Regions from separate parts of the Halochromatium sp. genome, predicted to be linked through region 1. Evidence: predicted binding sites of a transcription regulator. Region 1 holds the regulator's gene; each other region holds the start of a gene.

The links. The regulator FNR, encoded in region 1, switches genes on or off when oxygen is low (the NO sensors DNR and NnrR bind a similar motif). The targets are predictions, from matches to a motif close to TTGATNTANATCAA.
Region 2: the regulator FNR is predicted to act here: its motif matches at 1,824-1,837, upstream of ccoN (cytochrome-c oxidase, cbb3-type subunit I).
Region 3: the regulator FNR is predicted to act here: its motif matches at 2,232-2,245, upstream of hcp (hydroxylamine reductase).
Region 4: the regulator FNR is predicted to act here: its motif matches at 2,242-2,255, upstream of ACY693_RS07535 (cytochrome ubiquinol oxidase subunit I).

What each region holds. Positions count from the first base shown of each region.
Region 1 is NZ_JBUDPI010000040.1:6,491-10,530, forward strand. Features, by position in the region: gene ACY693_RS04395 (class I SAM-dependent methyltransferase) at 1-373, shown strand, start outside; gene rnhA (ribonuclease HI) at 360-842, shown strand; gene dnaQ (DNA polymerase III subunit epsilon) at 870-1,598, shown strand; gene fnr (fumarate/nitrate reduction transcriptional regulator Fnr) at 1,728-2,486, opposite strand; gene ACY693_RS04415 (sulfur globule family protein) at 2,706-3,119, opposite strand; gene ACY693_RS04420 (CTP synthase) at 3,376-4,040, shown strand, end outside.
Region 2 is NZ_JBUDPI010000008.1:12,932-16,971, reverse strand. Features, by position in the region: gene ccoO (cytochrome-c oxidase, cbb3-type subunit II) at 1-159, opposite strand, end outside; gene ccoN (cytochrome-c oxidase, cbb3-type subunit I) at 199-1,650, opposite strand; gene rpoS (RNA polymerase sigma factor RpoS) at 2,039-3,091, opposite strand; gene ACY693_RS01250 (peptidoglycan DD-metalloendopeptidase family protein) at 3,120-3,947, opposite strand.
Region 3 is NZ_JBUDPI010000075.1:2,682-6,721, reverse strand. Features, by position in the region: gene ACY693_RS06755 (DUF255 domain-containing protein) at 1-512, shown strand, start outside; gene hcp (hydroxylamine reductase) at 518-2,146, opposite strand; gene ACY693_RS06745 (thiopurine S-methyltransferase) at 2,338-3,006, opposite strand; gene ACY693_RS06740 (methyl-accepting chemotaxis protein) at 3,029-3,928, opposite strand; partial or broken gene ACY693_RS06735 (Cache 3/Cache 2 fusion domain-containing protein) at 4,034-4,040, opposite strand, start outside.
Region 4 is NZ_JBUDPI010000088.1:5,796-9,835, forward strand. Features, by position in the region: gene ACY693_RS07515 (Crp/Fnr family transcriptional regulator) at 1-90, shown strand, start outside; gene ACY693_RS07520 (SLAC1 anion channel family protein) at 291-1,289, shown strand; gene ACY693_RS07525 (DUF6858 family protein) at 1,331-1,744, shown strand; gene ACY693_RS07530 (NifB/NifX family molybdenum-iron cluster-binding protein) at 1,850-2,197, shown strand; gene ACY693_RS07535 (cytochrome ubiquinol oxidase subunit I) at 2,524-4,040, shown strand, end outside.

The sequences.
Region 1 (4,040 bases):
CGGTTTCAATCCCTGGAGCACCTGGGGACTGATGCGCGGTCTGCTGGGTCATCGGGGACCACCCTGGTGCGGCAATCAGTTGACCTCGTCTCGACTCATCGACTGGCTCGACCTGCTCGGTTTTCAGCTCGAAATGCGTGAGTGGCTCGTCTTTCGGCCGCCGTTGCGCTCGGTCTACAGTCGCCGCCTCAATTGGATCGAAGAGGCCGGTGCGCGTTGGTGGCCGATCTTTGGGGGTGTCTATGTGATCCGCGCCGTGAAGCGCGTGAGTCTTTCCACGCCAATGAAACCGCGCTGGAAGCGGCGCCCGGCGTTCCTGCCGGGAGGCGCGGTCAAGCCAACCGTTCGTGAGGGCAATCATGCTCGACAGTGATTCGTCTGGCACACAGACGCAGGGGCATCGCGCAACAGGCGCGGTCGAGGTGTTTACCGATGGGGCCTGCAAGGGCAATCCTGGTCCAGGCGGTTGGGGAGCGCTGATGCGCTATGGGGAGCATGTTAAGGAGCTGTTCGGGGGCGAGATACAGACCACGAACAATCGCATGGAGCTGATGGCGGTGATTCAGGCGCTTGAGGCCCTGAAACGCAAGAGTCGTGTGATCCTGACCGTCGATTCACGCTACGTCCAAGACGGCGTTGAGCGGTGGATGCCGCGTTGGAAGCGCAACGGTTGGAAGACCAAGCAGGGAGGGGCGGTCAAGAACCAGGATCTCTGGCAACGGCTCGACCGGGCGCTTGCCGATCATCAGGTGAGTTGGCGCTGGGTGCGTGGGCACAGCGGCCATGTCGAGAACGAGCGAGCCGATGCGCTTGCCAATCTGGGTATCCCGAAGCGGGCCTAGACCCTCGCATTCATCAGGAATCCAATGATGCGACAGTTGGTGGTCGATACAGAAACAACCGGCCTGGAGCCGAGCGAAGGGCACCGGATCATCGAGATCGGCTGCGTCGAGGTGATCGAGCGTCGTTTGACGAAGGCCAATTTCCACCAGTATCTGCAACCGGATCGTGAGATCGACGCCGGTGCGGTTGCGGTGCATGGCATCTCGACGGCCTTCTTGGCTGACAAGCCGCGCTTTGCCGACATCGCCGAGGAGCTGATTGCCTATCTCCGCGGTGCCGAGCTGATCATCCATAACGCCGCGTTCGACGTTGGATTCTTGAATCACGAGCTGAGGCAGTGGCGTCCAGACGCCCCTCGCATCGAAGACCTATGCACCGTCGTAGATACCCTAGCACTAGCCCGCCAACGCCACCCCGGGCAGCGCAATAGCCTCGATGCCCTCTGTCGCCGCTACGAGATCGATAACGCGCGGCGCGAGCTTCATGGCGCGCTACTCGATGCGGAGATCCTGGCCGACGTCTATCTCGCGATGACCGGCGGCCAGGTTGCACTCGCACTCGGTCAGGAGTCGATTGCACATCATTCGGGAGAGCCTGCCCAAACGGGTGTCGTAGCGAGGCGGGTACGAAAAGACCGGCCAGCGCTGCGCGTGGTGCGGGCGAACGAGGCCGAGACAACCGCACATCAGCGGCGCTTAGAAGCGATCAATGTCGCGAGCGATGGCGGCTGCGTCTGGCTCTCGCCGGCTCGGTAAATCCTAAGCCATCGAGGCTTGAGCCCCTAATGAATCAGTGCTCTGCAGCCGATCTCGTCGTTTCGGCGCGAGTCCTAGCTTCAGTTCCGGGCTGCAGTCCGGGCTCGGTGATCTGCCCTGCCGACAGGATTAGTTCGAGCGTTGCTTGTGGGTGCTTGAGGGAGGGGAGCCTGCCATCATTTCGAGCGCGGGAAGGTTCAGCACCTCAACATGCTTGCGATCGACCCGCAGCAAACCATCCTCTTGGAAGCGCGTGAACAGCCGGCTGACGGTTTCGACTGCGAGCCCGAGATAGCTCCCGATCTCGTGTCTCGACATGCTCAGATAGAAATCGGTTGGCGATAGTCCGCGTTTGCTGAGCCGACTCGACATGCTCGTGAGAAAGGCCGCGAGGCGCTCTTCTGCGTTCTTCTTGCCAAGTAGGAGGAGCATATCGGCGTCTTGGCCGATCTCCTTGCTCAGTAACCGGTACATCTGGTGCTGGAGCGACGGGATCGAGGCTGCTAGCTCCTCGAAGCGTTGGAAGGGGACCTCGCAGATCGCCGAGGTCTCGAGCACCTTGGCCGAGCAGGCGTGACAGGACTTATCGATCGCGTCGAGTCCGATGATCTCACCGGGCAGGTGGAAGCCGAGCACCTGCTCGCCGCCCTCCTCACTCGGCGCATAGGTCTTGACCGAACCGGTCTTGACCACATAGAGGGAGCGGAAGCGCTCGCCACCACGGAACAGGTGGTCACCGCGATGCAGGGGACGGGACCGCTTGATGATCGAGTCGAGACGTTCGACGTCTTCCGGCGCGAGGCCCATCGGCAGACAGAGCTGCGACAACGAGCAGTTCTTGCAGGCGACTCGGATGGTGTCGAACGAGATTACTTTTCGCTGAGTCAAAGCAAGATTCCAGTGGATGGTTTAGCCCTATTCTGCAACTCAAGTTGACATGCATCAAGCGTCAATCTGATTTGCATACACGCGCGCTAAGCAATGTTATTGCTGGTTGAAGGTGCGCAGGGTCGGCCACAGTGGGCGGTGAGCGCGAGGAGGGTGGTATTAAAAAATAAAAAGCCGCGCCGAGGCGCGGCTTTAGGGGTAACAGCGGTTCGCTGCTACTTACTTCTGCTCTTCAGAAGAAGGTGCCGACGGGGCCATCGGGGCACCGTAAGGCATGCCGTAGGGGGCGCCATAGGCAGGTGGGGCGCCGTAGCCGTAAGGTGCACCATAGCCGTAGCCCGGGTAGCCGTAGCCGCCAGGATGACCATAGCCGTAGCCATCGCCGTAGCCGCGCCCGTAGCCATAGCCGCGCCCGCGACCATAGCCGCGACCACCGCCGCTCATGTTCATGTTGAAGTCGCCATAGCCGTCACCGAACATGTCGCTGAACATGTCGCCCATGCCGTCGCCCCAGCCGTTGCCATAGCCAGGTCCACCGTAGCCAGGCCCCCACCAGGCCTGGGCGGCGCTCATCGAGAAAGCGGCGCCAGTGGCGATCGCAGCAATACCCATGACCTTTGCAAACTTGTTCATCTAATGCTCCGAAAGGGTGGTGAATCGATCCGACGCAGCCGGCACGATCATTGATGGTTGTCATCGCGTCGCGCTGCGAAGGAGGTCCGCAGATAACGAACGGAGGGGAGTATACGTGCACCAAGCATTGCTTGTGAAGTCTATGAGCGAGGCCATGGCATCGGGCCTTTTGCGACCGGAATTGTGAGGTCGGGACCAATTTGCTAACGTGGTTGGCGTATCCTATCCAGACCCACGTTGTCTGCCTGCACAGGTTATGCCCAAGCTTGTTTTCGTTACCGGCGGCGTTGTCTCGTCGCTCGGCAAAGGTATTGCGTCCGCGTCCTTGGCTGCGTTGCTCGAAGCGCGCGGCCTCAAGGTCACGATGATCAAACTCGACCCCTATATCAATGTCGATCCGGGCACCATGAGCCCGTTTCAGCATGGTGAGGTCTATGTCACCGATGATGGTGCCGAGACTGATCTCGATCTCGGTCACTATGAGCGCTTCCTCCGCACCCGGATGGGGCGCAACAACAACTTCACCACCGGACAGATCTACGAGAGTGTGATCCGCAAGGAGCGTCGCGGTGACTACCTCGGTCGTACCGTGCAGGTGATCCCGCACATCACCGACGAGATCAAGGATTCGATCCGACTCGGTGCCGGCGATGCTGATATCGCCATCGTCGAGATCGGCGGCACCGTCGGCGACATCGAGTCGTTGCCATTTCTCGAGGCGATCCGCCAGATGCGGGTCGAGGTCGGTGTCGAGAACGCGCTGTTCATGCATCTGACGCTGGTGCCTTACATCCCGGCCGCTGGCGAGATCAAGACCAAGCCCACCCAGCACTCGGTCAAGGAGCTGCGCTCGATCGGTATACAGCCCGACATCCTGCTTTGCCGGGCCGAGCGCGACCTGCCTGACGAGGAGCGGCGCAA
Region 2 (4,040 bases), on a different contig from region 1:
AAACTGATTTGCTTCCTCGGTGCTCTTCAAATAGAAGAGCGGGACGATCTCGACGATACCACCCACAGAGAGCACGATCGCGACGACGATCAGCAGCCCCCAGATGTTGCGCTCCATGCGCTCCTGAAATCCCTTCGGCGGTGTGTTCTTGTCAGCCATTTACTTGTTACTCCTCCGGATTCTGACGCTTCAGGCGATTTAGGCAGCGGCCACAGCTGGCGTGCCACGTGCCTCACGCAGACTCCCGGCAGACACCGATTTGCGCACCGTCATGACCACGTTGAACAGCATGATGATCGCGCCGATCAGGAAGATGCCGCCACCGACTGCGCGCATCGCGTAATACGGATGCATCGCAGCGACCGATTCGACGAAGGTATAGGCCAGGGTGCCGTACTCGTCATAGGCACGCCACATCAGGCCCTGCATGATGCCGGATACCCACATGGCCACCACATAGATGACGGTACCGATGGTCGCGGTCCAGAAGTGGACATTGACCAGCTTCTCGGACCACATCTCGGTGTGCCAAAGGCGTGTCATCAGGTGGTAGATGGCTCCGATCGAGATACCGGCGACCCATCCCAACGCGCCAGAGTGCACGTGGCCAATGGTCCAGTCGGTGTAATGGGAGAGGGCGTTCACCGTCTTCAGCGACATCACCGGACCTTCAAAGGTCGACATCGCGTAGAAAGCCAGCGCGATGATCAGGAACCGCATCACGTAGTCGGTGCGCAGTTTGTCCCAGGCCCCGGACAGGGTCATCATGCCGTTCACAGCACCGCCCCAGGACGGAATGATCATGGCTAGCGAGACAGCAGCGCCGAGCGAGCCGGTCCAGTCCGGCAGCGCCGTGTACTGGAGATGGTGCGCACCGAGCCAGACATACCCGAACATCAGTGCCCAGAAATGGATCACGGACAGGCGATAGGAGTAGATCGGGCGGTTCGCCTGCTTGGGCACGAAGTAGTACATGATGCCGAGGAAGCCAGCGGTGAGATAGAAACCGACCGCGTTATGGCCCCACCACCACTGGATCATCGCATCCTGGACGCCGGAGAACAGGCTGTAAGACTTCAGCATCCCGACCGGGATCGACAGGCTGTTGACCACGTGCAGATAGACGATCATCACCATCATGCCGAGGAAGAACCAGTTCGACACATAGATGTGCGAGGACTTCCGGTTGGCGATGGTCATGATGAAGTTGAAGGTGAAGGCGAGCCAGACCACGGCGATCAGGATGTCGATCGGCCATTCAAGTTCCGCGTACTCCTTCGACTGGGTGAAGCCCAGCGGCAATGTGATGACCGCTAGCAGGATGATCGCGTTCCAGCCCCAGAAGGTGAACCAGGCCAGCTTGTTGCTCCAGAGGCTCACGCCGCAGGTGCGCTGAACGGTGTAGTAAGCGGTGCCCATCAGGGTACAGCCGCCGAAGGCGAAGATCACCGCGTTGGTGTGCACGGGCCGAAGCCGACCAAACGAGATGTAAGGATTGTCGAAATTCAGGAACGGCCAAGCGAGCTCGGATGCGATGTAGACACCGACGCCCGCCCCTACCACAAGGTAGACGACGGCCATGATCGTGAACCAGCGTACGACGTCGAAGTCGTATTTGCGCTCCGCCGTGAAGTCGGCTGTGGCTTCCATAGACCCCCCAAACAGGCTGGGAAAAAGAGAGGTGACTGGGCACTCCAGCCCGAGGTTTTGCTAGCGCGCCGCGCCCTGGCGTGTGACCGCGCAATAAGACTGGATCGATTGCGTAATGTCAAGGCAAACAAACCAGCAGAAACCGCCATCTGGGGCATTTCACACAGCTTCGATTGATCTCGATCAGGGTCGGAACGGCATAACCACGTACCGGTAAACCATTATTTTTATATTCATTTTCACGGACAGACCAACGCGAAGCGCCGGTCGAGGCGAGCACAAAAGGGCGACTAAGACCCTCGGACAAATACCCGAGAGCGGGCCTTGGCCATACCCCTTCCTGAGAGGCCCACAGTTGCGAGTTCAGGGTATCTTGGAGCGGCGGGACCTATTTGAAGAACGACTCGAGCGAGAAACCCTCTTTCTCGAGGATGTCACGCAGCCGGCGCAGCGCGTCCATCTGGATCTGGCGCACCCGCTCGCGCGTCACACCCAGCTCCTGAGCCACACGCTCGAGCGTCGAATGCTCATAGCCATGCAGACCGAAACGGCGCTCGACGACCTCACGCTGCTTGTCGTTGAGCTTCTCGAGCCAATGATCGAGATTGCTATGGATGTCGACATCCTGGATCTCATCGCTGGGATCATGGGCGGCCTCATCCTGCAGCATATCCACTAGGGGCTTGTCGGCGTCTTTGCCGTAGGGTGTATCGACGGAGGCGGTGCGCTCGTTCAGGCCCAGCATACGCTTGACCTCGGAGATTGGCTTATCCAGCAGCTCCGCCACCTCCTCTGTCGTGGGCTCGTGGTCGAGCTGCTGCGAGAGCAGCCGGGTCGCCTTCAGATAGACATTGATCTCCTTGACCACATGGATCGGCAGCCGCACGGTGCGCGTCTGATTCATGATCGCGCGCTCGATGGTCTGGCGAATCCACCAGGTCGCATAGGTCGAGAAGCGAAAGCCCCGCTCCGGATCGAACTTCTCAACGGCGCGGATCAGACCCAGATTGCCTTCTTCGATCAGGTCCAACAGCGGCAGCCCGCGGTTGAGATAGCGCCGAGCGATCTTGACGACCAAGCGCAGATTGCTGACGATCATGCGCTTCCGGGCTGATTCATCGCCCTGCTGGGCGAGCCGCGCGTAGTAGACCTCCTCATCGGCCGAGAGCAGCTTTGACTCGCCGATCTCGTTCAGATAGAGACGCGTGGCGTCGAGCTCAGTATCACCAGCCGAGTAGCGCTTGCCGGACTCATCGGACAACTGCGGCACCGCCGACCCAGCCGGCTGCGCATCGGAGACCTCATCGTCGCCAGCCTCATCAACCTCCGTTTCCGGCAGGTCTGAAGCGGCCTCGTCAACGTTATCGCCGTCGATCAGGATCTCGTCCTCATCGGGGAGCGCATCCCCATCCGGATCCTCTTCCGGTACAACCGCTGACATGAGTCCCCCTGAGGTGCGGTCGCCCGACTCACCGTGACGCTGGCAGGAACAGCAGCGGATCAACGGTTGCGCCGTCGCGACGAATCTCGAAGTGCAACATTGGCTGGCCATCCGCCGCCTGGCCAACCTCGGCGAGCTGTTGTCCGCGCTTGACCGTGGCTCCCTCACTCGCGAGCACACGACGGTTGAAGCCGTAAGCGCTCAGATAGCTTGGACTGTGCTTGACGATAATAAGATTGCCGTAACCGGCGAGTCCACTGCTACCGCTGTAAACTACGGTGCCATCGGCCGCTGCGGCGACCGGAGTCCCGGGCCCCGCGGCGATCCGTATCCCCTGTCGGGTCCGATCATTCGACCGATAGCGTTGAACCACCGGCCCCACCACAGGCCAACCCCAGTTCACCCCTGAGGCTCGTGCCGAGCTGCCCGGCTTCGCCGTGGCGCTCGTCTTCGCACTCGTCTTCGCACTCGGCTTACCAGTCGACTGGGAGGTCGGCGTCGTCGCAGACTGGGTCGCGGTCTTTGGACTGCTGCGCGCCGCGACCTGACGAGCGCTTGCACTGCGTCTGCCAGCCTGCGGCGGCTCGATCCGCAACAACCGACCCGTGTAGAGCGGATACGGCGGCCCAAGACCATTCCAGGCTGCAAGCTTGCGCATACTAATGCGCTTCCGCTCGGCAATCTCGCTCAGGGTATCGCCGGAGCGAATCCGATAATACCCAGGAGGGGCGGGCCCATAACCGCGATCATCGACCGGCGCGAGCCCGCGCGCACCGCAGCCCAGCATGGCAAGCAGGGCCAACAGGACCGCTAGCGTTGCCCCAACCCGATAGCCGTGTCTCCAGGATAAGTGCATCGCAAGCATGGGGCATGAAGCAGTCAGCGCCGCAAGACAACCATCGCGATCAGCGCCACCAGCGTGCACTGGATCGGAACCGCAGTTGGGCGC
Region 3 (4,040 bases), on a different contig from region 1:
GCCCCAGCGCCGTACCCGCTTTGTTCGTGGGACTGAATCAGCTGCGCCATGGAGACACCGGCCCAAGACAATATGCCGCCCGCGGTGCGGTTCGGCTGCAGGGCCAAGTAACGCGCGATGGCGATGCAGCCAGCCTTCGGCTAACCATCGACATGGCGCCGGGCTGGCACATCAACGCCCATGAGCCGCTGCAGCAGGCGCTGATTGCGACCCGTCTGCAACTGCCCGAGGCTGTTCAGGGATGGCGCATCGAGGACCTGGACTATCCGCAGCCACAGGTCCTTCGACTGGGCTTTCAGCGCGAGCCGCTAGCCGTCTTTCAAGGACAAACGCAGATCGAAGGAGCACTAAGCCCGGTATCGGGGCCAGTGCCTCAAGAGGCCAGCGAAACCAGCGCCTGGCTGCCAGTGGAGCTGCGCCTGCAGGCCTGCAGCGATGATCGCTGCCTGCCGCCGGAGACGCGGGTGCTTCAGATCCCGATAGACAACAACCCGCCCGACCAAGAGCTCTGATCGTTTCAAGCAGCCGCCATCATCGCTGTCACATCCTCCTGCACCTTGCCGATTGGTTTGATGTCGAAGGTCTCGATCAGCACCTTGGCCACGTTCGGCGACAGGAAGGCTGGCAGCGTGGGGCCGAGCCGGATGTGCTTCACGCCCAGATGCAGCAGCGCCAGTAGCACGATGATCGCCTTCTGCTCGTACCAGGCGATGTCGTAGGAGATCGGCAGCTCGTTGATGTCATCGAGGCCAAAGACCGCTTTCAGCTTCAGCGCGATATAAGCCAGCGAGTAGGAGTCGTTGCACTGCCCGGCATCGAGCAGGCGCGGTATGCCGCCGATATCGCCGAGATCTAGCTTGTTGAAACGGTACTTGGCGCAGCCAGCGGTCAGGATCACCGCGTCCTGTGGCAGGGCCTGGGCGACGTCCGTGTAGTAGCTGCGCTCCTTGTGGCGACCGTCGCAGCCGCCCATGACGACGAAGCGCTTGATGGCGCCAGACTTGACCGCATCGACCACCTGATCGGCCAAGCCCATAACCTGGGCGTGGGCGAAGCCGGTGGTGATCTCGCCCTGCTCCAGCTCGGTCGGCGGCGCGCAGGTCTTGGCCTGCGCGATGATCGCCGAGAAGTCCTTGGCGCCACCCTCAGGCCGATCGGGGATGTGCTTGACGCCCGGCCAGCCAGTCAGACCAGTGGTGTAGATCCGATCGCGATAGGCGGTCTTGACCGGGGTGATGCAGTTGGTGGTCATCAGGATCGGGCCATTGAAGGCGGCGAACTCCTTGTCCTGCTGCCACCAGGCGTTGCCATAATTGCCGACGAAATGCGGATACTGCTTAAACGCCGGGTAGGCATGGGCCGGGAGCATCTCGCTGTGGGTGTAGATATCGACGCCGCTGTCGACGCTCTGCTCGAGCAGGTTTTGCAGGTCCTTGAGGTCGTGGCCGGAGATCAGGATACCCGGACGCGTGCCGACGCCAAGCTTCACCTGGGTAATCTCAGGGTTGCCGTAGGCGCTGGTATTGGCCTCGTCGAGCAGGGCCATCGCGGTCACACCGACGGCACCGCATTCCATCACCAGCGCGATCATCTCGTCGATGCTCAGGTCGCGATTGGTGGCGGCCAGCGCCTTGATCATGAAGGCGTAGATCTCGGGCTTCTCCAGACCGAGGATGGCGGCATGGTCGGTATAGGCGGCCATGCCTTTGACGCCATAGACCAGGAGCTCGCGCAGTGAGCGCAGGTCGTCATTGGGCTGCGAGAGCACGCCCACCTCGGCGCCCTTGGCCGCATAGGCGATGACCGGCCCCTTCCAGTTGACCCCATCCTGATCGCTGCTGAAACCGATGGCGGTCTTGAGCGCATCGCGCTTGGCGATGGTGGCTTGGATCAACGCATCGAAGCGCGCGGCGTCGAAGTTGGCGTTGGTGATGGTGGCGAACAACGCCTGGGAGATGAAGGGGCCGACCGACGCATCCGGCTGGCCTCGGCGCTGCGCCTCTTCAGCGACGACGGCGAGACCTTTCAGCAGGTAGACCAGCAGGTCGTGCAGCACGGCAACACTCTCGGTCTTGCCGCAGATGCCCTTCGTGGTGCAGCCGGTGCCCTTGGTGGCCTCTTCGCATTGGAAACAGAACATACTCATTGAAAGACTCGATCCGCTGACGGTTGTTGGGGTGGCAATGCCACAATCGGCAGGGACAGTCTTCCAAGCGAGAGCGGGCCGCGACTTGACCATGGTCAAGACGGTTCTGGCACCTTCTGTCGGGAGCATTGCTCATCAGCGCACCAGCCTGGCAACAGGCCCGATCGCGAGGCCCGTCGGCCCTGCCGGCGTCAGGGCATCGAGGCGCAGCGCCGGAGTCGATAGATGCGCTCTGCAAGTGCGTCGAGCCCGCGCGCCCGAAACCTTGGACTCTCGGCCAACGCATCGAAGACGCTCAGGGTCTCAATCTCGAACTCGGGCTCAAAGAGCGCACGTACCTCGGTCTCCGCCACCGAGAAGGGTGGCCCCTTCATCCGCGATTGATCGTACTCGAGCGTGATCAGGAGCGAGCTCACGCCACCGGGCAGCAATGCGGCCAGCGCTCTCGCATAGCGAGGACGAGTCTCAGGTGGCAGCGCAATCAGCGATGCTCGATCGTAAACGGCCGAAATATCAGCAAGCTGCTGCGGGCCTAGATCGAAGAAATCGCCAACCAGGAGGGTGATCTCATCAACCTGGTAGCGTTGAAAGGGACCTAACAGGTCAACACGCGGCTGCAGCTGGTTCTCGGCGAAGAACTGCTCTGCGGCCAAGGGGCTGATCTCAACGCCAAGCACAGCGTGTCCGAGACTAGCCAGCCAAAGCATATCCAGCGACTTGCCACAGAGTGGCACCAGAACGCGCGCATCTCTGGGCAGCTGTAGACTCGGCCAGTGCTCTGCCAGGTGTCGGTTGATCTCATCCTCATGCCAGCCCAACTCGCTACGCCGCCATCGGTTGAGCCAGAACTCGGGGCTCATCTCGTGATCACCTTTTCTCGATTCACCAGTCGGCGCTTCCTGCTTTCTGGCCCTGGATGATCCCGTTGAGCCGCTCAATCACCCGCCGCACTCGATTGGCTTGATCGCTGAACTCCTCCGACGCACTGGCGGCCTGCTCGGCATTGACCGCCGTTTGTTGCGTCACTTCGTTGATCTGCTTCAGTGCGATCGTCATCTGCTCAATGCCTTCCTTTTGCTGCTTTGCACCAGCATCCATCTCATTCATGGCTCCGTGAACGCGAACCACACTGGTATCGATGTTCGAGAGCGCCGAATCCACGCTCTCCGCTTTACCCTTGACCTCATCGAGGAGCGCGACGACGTTCGCGTTCATCGCCACACCTTTCTCGCTCGCGCTCACCGAGCGCTCGATGAGCGTCGCTGTCTCTTTAGCAGCGTCGGTCGCCCTGACCGCAAGGTTGCGCACCTCTTCCGCGACCACAGAGAAACCAGCGCTGGCATCACCAGCCCGGGCTGCCTCAACCGAGGCATTTAATGCCAAGATGTTGGTCTGAAATGCGATATTGTCGATCTTGTCAATCACCTGAGAAATCGATGCCGTTGACGACTGAATATCGGCAATCGCATCATTAAGCTCATTGATCGAGTCACTAATCTGATGGACGACACCGCTGAGGTGGCTCATCGATGACACGCCATTCTTGGCGGCACCTTCCGCTTCTTGCGAATACTCACTGGCCTGGCGCGAGAGCTCAGCATTGTGTGACAACAGTTCACTCATGCTTTGCATACTGGCCGTGGTTTGCTCCAGTGAGGCCGCCTGCTCATTCGCCCCTTGAGCAAGCGATTGACTGGATGCCGAGACCTGGTCCGATGCCTTCTCGGTTTCCAGGCTCCCCGCTTGCAGGTCTTGGCTGATGCGACTGAGCGGACCGGCCAAGCTGCGCGTGAGCAGGAAGAAGACGACCGCTGCAACAACGGCCATCACTGCGGTTAGCACGAACACCCAGTTGGTCACATTATTGATCGAGCGCTCGACGTCATGAGCAGCA
Region 4 (4,040 bases), on a different contig from region 1:
GGCTTCAAGCGCGAGAGCCTGATTGTTGAGTCGCGGCCAAACCGCTTCCTGCTCGACATCCCCAACCTCAGGCGCATCGCCGAGGATTAGCCTCGCTACCCGCCGCAGGCCGACAGCTCAGGGCGATGCCGGGTTGGATACCGGTTGGCAATCACCCTGACTAAAGGGCACTGCGGCGCTCGCGGCAGCCGAGACCCCACCGTATTGAGCCGCTGTCTATTGACAGCTTTCAATGTTGCCGTTCGCGCGCGGCGACTATGCTGCGCCGATGATCAGCCGAGTTTGCAACGATGCCCGAAACCGCCCCAGACGCCGCTAAGCCCGATCCGCGAATCAAGCATTTTCCGGTCGCCTTCTTCGCCGTCATCATGGGCTTGTCCGGCCTGTCGATCGCGTGGGAGATGGCACAGGCCACCTTTGGGATGCCTCTGGATATGGCTGGCGCCTTGCGTTGGCTCGCACTCGGCCTGTTCGGGCTGTTCTCGGTGATGTACCTGATCAAACTGTTCTTGTTCCGCGACGCGGTGCTGCACGAGCTGCGGCATCCGATCCAGATCAATTTCTTCCCGACCATATCAATCAGCATGCTGCTGCTCAGCGCCACGCTGCTGTCATCGCTGCCTGGCCTCGCTGCAGTCTTTTGGATCATTGGCACCGCGGTACATCTGCTGCTGACGCTCTATGTGATGAATGTCTGGATGCATCACGACCACTTCGAGATCCATCACATCAACCCGGCCTGGTTCATTCCCGTCGTCGGCAATGTCTTGGTCCCGATCGCCGGCGTGCCCCTCGGCCATCTGGAGCTGTCCTGGTTCTTCTTCAGCGTCGGGGTCCTGTTCTGGCTGATCCTGTTTGCCATCATCACCTATCGCATGCTGTTCCATCAGCCGCTGCCAGACCGCTTGATGCCCACCTTCTTCATCCTGATCGCTCCACCTGCGGCCGGCTTTATTGCCTACATCGAGCTCAGTGGTCTCGCCGAGGCGGGGGCGCTGGATGCCTTTGCCCGCGTCCTCTACTACAGCAGCCTGTTCCTGACCCTGCTGCTGTTGACGCAGGTCGGCCGTTTCGTCCGGCTCCACTATTACATCTCCTGGTGGGCCTACTCCTTCCCGCTCGCCGCGGTGACCATTGCGACCCTCATCATGTATGAGCTGACCGGCCTCCTGGCCTTTGCCGTCATCGGCTGGACCTTGCTCAGCCTGGTCACGCTCGTTGTGATCTTCCTGCTCTACCGCACCGCGGTTGCGGTCGGTGGACGCAGTATCTGTGTGCCTCATCTGTGACCGCGACAGGCTGATCTTTCGAGTCGACAACAGGCAGCACCATGAAGCAAACCCTGCTCAATGAACGCTATCCGCTCTTTGTGCTCAGACTTGATCGCAACGAGACCCGGTTCCACAGCGTCGATGAGATCTGCGGCTACTTTCGCGATTGCATCCAAGCGCATCGCTGCGGCCATTTCATCGCCATCTTCGATCACTACGCCCACACCTGTGCCCTGCCCGAGGGTGATGTGGACAGCGAGATTCGTGCGGCCAAGAACGTCCTATTCTGTTTTGGGCTATCGCTTCCCAGTCCTGAGATCCTCGGTCTCAGGCCGCGCTCGATCGGGGTTGCCGAGCTGGAGCGACAGTTCGTGATCAGCTTCATGGAGGCCCCCATGCCGGTCGCAAATGCGGCGATGGAAGACTGGGCGCTTGGACTGCGGCGCAACGAGCTCGCGTCCGAGCAGGCCTAGTCCATGTCCCGCGCCAGCCCCGGACCGGATTGGAGCTTGCGCGGCGTCGCGACCGCTTTTCGAACCATCCGATGAGAGACACCACAGCGAACTGGAGCCCAACCGATGCGCATCGCAGTCACCAGCCAGAACTTCAAGACCATCACTGGGCATGCTGGCAAGAGTCGCCGTTTCCTGATCTACGATCTCGAGTCGGCTAGCGAGCCTGTCGAGGTCGAGCGACTCGATCTCCCCAAGGAGCTCTCGCTGCATGAGTACCATGGCGCAGATCACCCGCTGTACCAGCGCCAGCTGGACGCCATCCTCTCGGGCGGGGCTGGACAGCGTTTCTTCGACCGGATGGCACAACAAGGCATCAAGGTCATCACCACCTCCGAGACGGACATCGCCGCCGCCCTGAGCGCGATCGCGAACGGTCAAGAGCTACCGCCTGCGGCACCGCACGAGCACTAGCCTCGCCGCAGCCCGAGCGTCCGAAAGAGCACCAGCGCCGAATGCTGACCCGAATCAAGCTCAAGCATCGCTGAGCCTGACCAAAACCGTCGGAATTGCGAATTCGCATTCTCTGCCGCGGGACAGGTAATTAAGCTTTTGCTGATGGACCTGAACTGCCGAGCGTCATCCGTGCGGCAGTTGCAGAAGACGCCGTAACGAAACGGCGCAGCGACCGATCGCTCTCGACGCAACCGCGCCTTGAGGGCAGCGACGGGAGGTGGTGGATGCCGATGCCTCGGCGCATCGGCCTCTAGAGGTCTGAATTCGGACTCGGGATTCCAACGATGCTAGATAGCGTAATGGTCGAGCTATCGCGGTGGCAATTCGCCATCACCGCGATGTATCACTTTCTCTTCGTCCCGCTGACCCTTGGGCTCAGCTGGATGCTGGTGATCATGGAGAGCGTCTACGTGATGACGGGACGCGAGATCTATAAGGACATGACCAAGTTCTGGGGCAAGCTGTTCGGCATCAACTTCGCCCTGGGCGTGACCACTGGACTGACCATGGAGTTCCAGTTTGGAACCAATTGGTCCTACTATTCTCACTATGTCGGCGACGTCTTCGGCGCGCCTTTGGCCATCGAAGGCCTGATGGCCTTCTTTTTGGAATCGACCTTCATCGGTCTGTTCTTCCTCGGCTGGGAGCGCCTCACAAAGCGTCAGCATCTGGGCGTGACCTTCCTGACCGCGGTGGGGTCGAACCTCTCTGCGATGTGGATACTGATCGCCAACGGTTGGATGCAGCATCCGGTCGGCGCTGAGTTCAGCTTCGAGACCATGCGCATGGAGATGATCAGCTTCTCCGAGGTCTTGTTCAACCCAGTCGCCCAGGTCAAGTTCGTGCACACTGTCGCCGCTGGCTATGTGACGGCGGCCATGTTCGTCGCTGGCATTAGCGCTTATTACATGCTCAAGGGGCGGGATTTGGCCTTTGCCAAACGCTCGTTCTCAGTGGCGGTTGGCTTTGGACTGGCGTCGATTCTGTCGGTGATCCTGCTCGGCGACGAATCCGGCTATGAGGTCGGTGATGTCCAGAAGGTCAAGCTCGCGGCCATCGAGGCCGAATGGCATACCGAGGAGGCCCCGGCGGCATTTACCGCCTTCGGCATGCCCAGCAACGAGGACGAGGAGACCCACAACGCCTTCAAGATCCCCTGGGCGCTCGGCCTGATTGCGACCCGCTCGCTCGATGAAGAGGTCGTCGGTCTGAAGGAATTGATGCGCGAGCACGAGATCCGCATCCGCTCCGGCATGGTCGCCTATGAGTACTTGCAGCGACTGCGAAACGGCCAGGATACCGAGGCAAACCGCGCCATGTTCAAAGACCACATGGACGATCTCGGGTATGGACTCCTGCTCAAGGCCTACACCGATAACCCAGCCGAGGCCACCGAGGAACAGATCCAGATGGCGGTCAAGGATTCGATCCCCGAGGTCGCGCCGTTGTTCTGGGCCTTCCGCATCATGGTCGCCGCTGGCTTCTGGATGCTGCTCCTGCTGGTGCTCGGCTTCTACTACAACGCTAAGCGCGAGATCCAGAACAAGCGCTGGCTGCTGCGCGCCTTCCTCTATAGCATCCCCGTGCCCTGGCTCGCCGCCGAGACCGGTTGGTTCGTCGCCGAGTTCGGCCGCCAGCCCTGGGCCATTGGTGAGGTGCTGCCGACCTCGGTCGCCGCCTCAAGCCTCACCGCCAACGATCTGGTCATCAGCCTCAGTGCCTTCATCATCTTCTACACGCTGCTGTTCCTGATCGAGATGTTCCTGATGTTCAAGTTTGGGCGCCAGGGTCCAAGCTCGCT